2 linked regions of the Siphonobacter curvatus genome follow. The protein of the gene in region 2 interacts with the protein of the main gene of each other region in a pairwise test. Links are inferred from orthologs where the notes say so. Each region holds a gene or a part of one and is shown on either strand. Other genes may lie near its edges.

The links.
Region 1: the proteins of C5O19_RS01935 (region 2) and C5O19_RS06570 interact in binary tests that used the Escherichia coli proteins (3 or more experiments, as listed by UniProt). The link is inferred for Siphonobacter curvatus from one-to-one orthologs.

What each region holds. Positions count from the first base shown.
Region 1 is NZ_PTRA01000001.1:1,622,579-1,625,792, reverse strand. What follows is about bases 270-3,158. They hold C5O19_RS06570 (nucleotide exchange factor GrpE), read left to right. Parts: upstream 270-1,384; coding sequence 1,385-1,933; downstream 1,934-3,158. Other genes in these bases: dnaJ (molecular chaperone DnaJ), read left to right, coding at 2,014-3,158; queG (tRNA epoxyqueuosine(34) reductase QueG), read right to left, coding at 270-1,123. In the rest of the region: C5O19_RS06580 (porin family protein), read right to left, coding at 1-79; more of queG, read right to left, coding at 182-269; more of dnaJ, read left to right, coding at 3,159-3,165. UniProt on the Escherichia coli protein: Participates actively in the response to hyperosmotic and heat shock by preventing the aggregation of stress-denatured proteins, in association with DnaK and GrpE. It is the nucleotide exchange factor for DnaK and may function as a thermosensor.
Region 2 is NZ_PTRA01000001.1:468,797-471,946, forward strand. What follows is about bases 103-2,927. They hold C5O19_RS01935 (Nramp family divalent metal transporter), read right to left. Parts: upstream 2,269-2,927; coding sequence 937-2,268; downstream 103-936. Other genes in these bases: C5O19_RS01930 (metal-dependent hydrolase family protein), read left to right, coding at 103-933; C5O19_RS01940 (metal-dependent transcriptional regulator), read left to right, coding at 2,475-2,927. In the rest of the region: more of C5O19_RS01930, read left to right, coding at 1-102; more of C5O19_RS01940, read left to right, coding at 2,928-3,137. UniProt on the Escherichia coli protein: H(+)-stimulated, divalent metal cation uptake system. Involved in manganese and iron uptake. Can also transport cadmium, cobalt, zinc and to a lesser extent nickel and copper. Involved in response to reactive oxygen.

The sequences.
Region 1 (3,214 bases), 1.2 Mb from region 2 along the record:
CCCAAGATAAATTATCCTGTGCCTGAGCTCCCCGGACCATGGCGATTGCCAGGAAAGCAGCAAAAATGTACTTTTTCATGATTGAAGTGAGAGTAAAAATTGTGAACCGTAAGTGAAAAATAGCGTTCCTGCATACCTACGTAGGAAAATGTGCAGAAAGTTTTCTACAGTTGAATATTTTTTACTCTGTTACAAATAGTACATTTCGCTGAAGTCCTTCGTACTTAGCACGCTTCAGTGGCGATTTTTTAAAGACGCGGCGAAAGGTCTCTTCGGTAAGTTCCTGCCAATCACGGGCTTGGAAAGTTTTGAGTTCGTCGGGTAAGTGAAAAGCGGATTCCCGGTGGGGTTGGGAAAAACGATTCCAGGGACAAACGTCCTGACAAATGTCACAGCCAAACACCCAGTTTTTCGTGTGTCCTTTAAATGATTCAGGAATGGATTCTTTTAATTCGATGGTCAGGTAACTGATGCAACGGCTACCGTCTACGCCATAGGGTTCGGAGATAGCATCCGTGGGACAGGCATCGATGCAGCGGGTGCAGGTGCCGCAGTAATCTGCCATGGGGCCGTCGGGTTGCAGGTCGAGATCAATGATGAGTTCGGCGATAAAAAAGAAACTACCGCTCTTGCGGGTAATCAGGTTACTGTTTTTACCGATCCAGCCTAAACCCGCCTGTTTGGCCCAGGCTTTTTCCATCACGGGAGCCGAATCGACAAAGCAACGCCCATCTACTGCCCCGATTTCTTCCTGAATCCGGCTTAAAAAATCCTTGAGTTTATCTTTGATGACAAAGTGGTAATCGACGCCGTACGCGTACTTGGCGATCTTCAGATCTTCATCACCTTCGGGTAAGGTTTCTTCGGGATAATAATTGTACAGCAGCGATACGACTGATTTAGCTCCCTCCACCAGCAGGCGGGGATCCAGCCGTTTGTCGAAGTGATTTTCCATGTACTGCATTTTCCCGTGACGGCCCAGCCGTAGCCATTTTTCCAGGCGGGGGGCTTCCTCTTCCAGAAAATCTGCCCGCGAGATCCCGCAAAAATCGAAGCCCAAATCCCGGGCGATTTCTTTGATACGCAACGCGTTTTCTTGCTGGATGATGTCGGAAACGGTCATAGAAAGTGATGAAGCCTTTACTTGCTACTGCAAAAGTACGTTCTTGCCTGTAAACCGCTGATGGGCTCAATTCATTCCAGCGATGTGTCTTTTCAGTTTACCGCTCCTAGCCTACTGATCTACAGAATGTATTACGATGTGAATCTTTGGTTTTGTCGGTTTACTTTTCTGACTTTCTAAAGTAAAATGTCATTCTGTCAGCGAAAACCGCATTGGCAAGCTAATTTTGCGAAACTTTACTGGTAAAAAAGTACATAAGACATGACGAATCCGGAATTTACGCAACCCGAAGAGAACGAACAAACTCCCCAGGCTGACAACGTTGCTGAGACCAATGGATCAGCAGCTGAAACGACGGATCAGCCGTCTGCAGAGCAGAAACTACAGTCTGAGAATGCAGAGCTAAAAGATAAATACATTCGCCTGGTCGCTGAATTCGACAATTTCCGTAAGCGTACGCTGCGGGAAAAAGACGAACTGGTAAAGACGGCTTCTGAGAACGTAATCAAAGCCATTTTACCCGTACTGGACGATATTGAGCGGGCCCAGGCCACCTACGGTGAAGATGGCAAAGTGGATACCCAAGGCATTGAGCTGATCTTCAATAAACTGACCAAAGCCGTAGCCGGCAAAGGATTGAAGCCGATGGAATCGAAAGGTCAGGCCTTCGATCCCGATCTGCACGAAAGCATCACCCAGTTCCCCGCTCCTTCGGAAGACCTGAAAGGAAAAGTAATTGATGAGGTAGAAAAAGGATATTACTTGGGCGACAAAGTGATTCGCTTTGCGAAGGTTGTGGTCGGGGTATAATCATAGTTCGAATGAGCGAATGATTAATTCTTCCCCACTTCATTCTTTTCCTCATTCGCTCATTTCTTGATTGAAAAAAGATGGCACAAAAGCGTGACTATTACGAAATATTAGGCGTCTCCAAGTCTTCGACGGAAGAGGAGATTAAGAAAGCATACCGGAAACTGGCGATTAAGTATCACCCCGATAAAAATCCCGACAACCCGGAAGCGGAAGATAAATTCAAAGAGGCGGCAGAAGCCTACGAAGTACTTTCTGATCCCAACAAAAAAGCCCGTTACGACCAGTTCGGTCACGCGGGTATGGGCGGAGGGTACTCAGGTCCGCAAAATGCCGAGGATATTTTCTCTCAATTCGGCGATATTTTTGGTGAAGGCAGTCCTTTTGGCAGCTTCTTCGGCGGTGGCTTTGGGGGCGGTGGCCGTCAGCAACAACGCGTTCGGAAAGGCTCGGATTTACGCATCAAGCTCAAACTTGATTTACAGGAAGTAGCCAACGGCGTTGAAAAGAAAATCAAAGTAAAACGCCACGTCAGCTGTAATGCCTGCGGTGGTAATGGCTCAAAAAACGGTACGTCCTTACGCACCTGTCCGACCTGTAACGGTCAAGGTCAGGTTCGCCGAGTACAGCAGACCATGCTGGGCCAGATGGTGACGGCCAGCACCTGTTCGACCTGTAACGGCGAAGGGAAAATCGTAGATTCCAAGTGCGACGTATGTATGGGCGAAGGCCGTACGCTGGCCGAAGAGGTAATCTCGATCAAGATTCCGGCGGGCGTAGCGGAAGGCATGCAACTGTCGATGGGCGGCAAGGGTAACGTGCCGCCCCGGGGTGGTATTCCCGGCGATCTGCTCATTGTAGTAGAGGAAGAAGAGAATGCCGACCTGAAACGCGACGGTAATAACGTCGTGCATGAGCTGTACGTTAACTTTGTAGACGCGGCACTGGGGACCTCCCTAGAAGTCCCGACGATTGAAGGCCGGGCCAAAATTACTCTGGAACCCGGTACGCAAAGCGGTAAGATCTTACGGATGAAAGGCAAGGGTATTCCCCAATTGAACAGCTACGGCCGGGGTGACCAGTTGATTTACGTAAACGTCTGGACGCCCCGCGTACTCTCCGCAGAAGAACGAGGCATATTGGAACGACTACGGACTTCACCGAACTTCCAGCCGCGTCCAACGAAAAATGATAAATCGTTCTTCGAAAAAATGAAGGACTTCTTCAGTTAAAAAGCGAGGCGTTTCCAGAATCTGGAAACGCCTCGCTTTTTTATTCGTT
Region 2 (3,150 bases):
GCCCGGGCCGTTGTACACGCCGAAAAAACGTTACTGGCGGGTTTTACGACCGTACGGGATTTGGGTACCGAAGGAGCTGATTTTGATGACGTTGGGCTAAAACAAACCATCGAGAAAGGTATCATTCCCGGCCCTCGCATGATTACGGTAGGCCGGGCCCTGATCGCTACGGGTAGTTATGGACCCAAAGGCTACAACACCCGCACTAACGTACCGCAGGGAGCCGAAGAAGCAGATGGACAGGATCGACTCATTCAGGCCGTACGCGGACAAATTGGCCGCGGTATTGATGTTGTAAAAATTTACGCGGATTACCGCTGGGGACTCATGGGTGAGGCTAAGCCAACCTTTCTCCAGGAGGAAATCGAGTTAATGGTGAAAGTAGCGGCCTCGTCGGGACGTTCAGTCATTGCTCACGCGTCTACCGAAGAAGGCATACGACGAGCGATTCTGGGCGGTTGCAAAACCATCGAACACGGAGACGTCGGGACGCTTGAGTTATTTCGATTGATGAAAAGCAAAGGCGTTGCGTATTGCCCCACCTTAGCCGCTAGTGATGCTATCAGTCAGTACCGGGGCTGGAAAAAAGGACAGGATTCCGAACCTGAGCGAATAGTACAGAAACGAAAAAGCTTTAAAGCAGCTCTCGAATCTGGTGTGACGATTGTGATGGGTGGAGATGTGGGAGTATTCACGCACGGCGACAATGTACGTGAAATGGAACTCATGCAAGAATATGGAATGAAACCGCTCGACGTTCTTCGATCCGCTACTTCGGTACCCGCCCAAGTGTTTGGGCAGCCGAAGTTAGGCGAAGTAAAAACCGGAAAATTCGCGGATTTGATTGCCGTTGAAGGGGATCCTACCCAGAAGATTACGCACCTACGAAAGGTGAAGCTGGTCATGAAAGATGGGAAATTGTACAAGCGATAGCCCTTAAAAGCTGGCAATAATCAAATACAAGTTCAGTACGAAGATAATCGCCGCAATGATCCAGCTGGTAATACTCAGCCACCGGGCATTCACGAAGGAGCCCATCAAATCCTTTCTGGAGGTAAACCAGACCAGCGGCACTACCGCAAAACTCAACTGGATAGACAGTACCACCTGACTGAACACCAACAGTTCAGACGTGCCTTTTTCGCCGTACAAAAGCGTAGCGACAAACGCCGGAATGATGGCGATGGATCGGGTAAGGAGTCGGCGAATCCAGGGTTTCAGACGTAAATTCAGAAAGCCTTCCATCACGATCTGCCCGGCCAGTGTACCCGTCACCGTCGAGTTTTGACCCGCTGCCAGCAGGGCTACGGCAAAGGAAATACCGGCCAGTTTTACGCCCAGAACGGGGTCGAGTAAACGATGAGCATCGGTAATATCAGCGACGCTTTGATTGCCCGTACTGTGAAAAGCCGCCGCCGCCACAATCAGGATAGACGCGTTGATGAAAAAAGCCAGAAACAGAGACAGGGTAGAATCAAGCGTAGCAAACTTCACGGCTTCCCGGCGACCTCTTTCGTCACGCGTGAAGCCTCGCGTCTGGACGATGCTACTGTGCAGGTACAGATTGTGCGGCATCACGGTAGCTCCCAGAATGCCGATGGCCACGTACAATTTGTGCCGATCCATGACAATTTCGGGTCGGGGAATCAGATTCTGGACAATGGCTGGCAAACTCGGATGGGACGCAACCATCTGATAAATGAAACAGCAGAGGATAACGAAAATAAGCCCACCTACGATGCTTTCCAGGGCCCGAAAACCCCGGTTCTGAAAGTACAGGATCACCAGTACGTCGAGAATCGTAATGACTACGCCCACGGTGAGCGGTAACCCAAAGAGTAGATTAAGAGCAATGGCTGATCCCAGTACTTCCGCAACGTCGGTCGCAGCAATGGCAATTTCCGCCAATACCCACAAGGTTAAGCCGACCGGACGAGAAAACTGATCGCGGCAGGCCTGAGCCAGGTCACGACCCGTAGCAATGCCTAGCTTTAAAGCCAGGTGTTGTAATATCATCGCGAACAGGTTCGAAATCAGAATGACCGAAAGTAGGGTATACCCAAAACGGGACCCCCCTTCAATATCCGTGGCCCAGTTGCCCGGGTCCATGTAGCCTACGGCCACCATGAGTCCTGGTCCGGCAAATGCCAGAAATTTACGCCAGTTACTGGCTCCTTCCGGAATGCGTACGGAGGCGTGTGCTTCCGGCAGCGAGTGATCCAGAAAAGGAGAAGCTTTGGAACCTGACGTAGATAAAGGCGAATTCATACCAAATATAATGCGAGTTATGGTCCTGCTACCCGAAGTTTGGTGTATCCATTTTCAACGGAGCAGAAATCTAATATGCTGCAATCCAAGGTTAAACGAAGCAAATGTAAAGATGGTTTCGAAAAATCAAAACATTTTTTTAGGGTGCCCTAAATTTTTATTTTTGACTTCCTCAAAAGTACCTTTGTAGCCAACTGAATTTGCGAATGGCTTCATTAACGGAAGAAAACTATCTGAAACTGATCTACCATCTCTCAGGGCCCGGCTATGAAGAGGTGAGTACGAACGCCCTGGCGGAGCAAACGCAGACGAAAGCGGCGTCAGTGACGGATATGTTACGGAAACTGGCAGAAAAAAATCTGATCCATTATAAAAAGTATCAGGGCGTTCGGCTTACGGAAGAAGGTCAGCAAGAAGCCCTGAAAGTGATTCGACGGCACCGATTGTGGGAGGTTTTTATGGTGGAAAAGCTGGGTTTTCGCTGGGATGAGGTACATCCAATTGCCGAAGAACTGGAGCACATCGCTTCGGAAGAACTCATCAATCGCCTGGATGCCTTTCTGGATTTTCCAGAGTCCGATCCGCACGGCGATCCCATCCCGACGGCTTCGGGCCGAATGCCTTCCGCTGAATATGAGAAATTAGCCGAAGTGCCTGTTCATCAGGAAGTTATCATGATGGGCGTATCGGAGCATACGGCTCCGTTTTTGCAGTTTCTGAGTAAATCAGGGCTCATACCCGGAAGTTTGGTGCAGGTGCTGGAAGTCAACGAGTTTGACCGTTCGATGACGATCCAGGTTAACGAAGCTCATCCTTCTTTCGTGAGCTATGAGGTGGCCCGTAATATTCTGGTGCAGACGAAAGGCTAAGCCAGAACCTGTT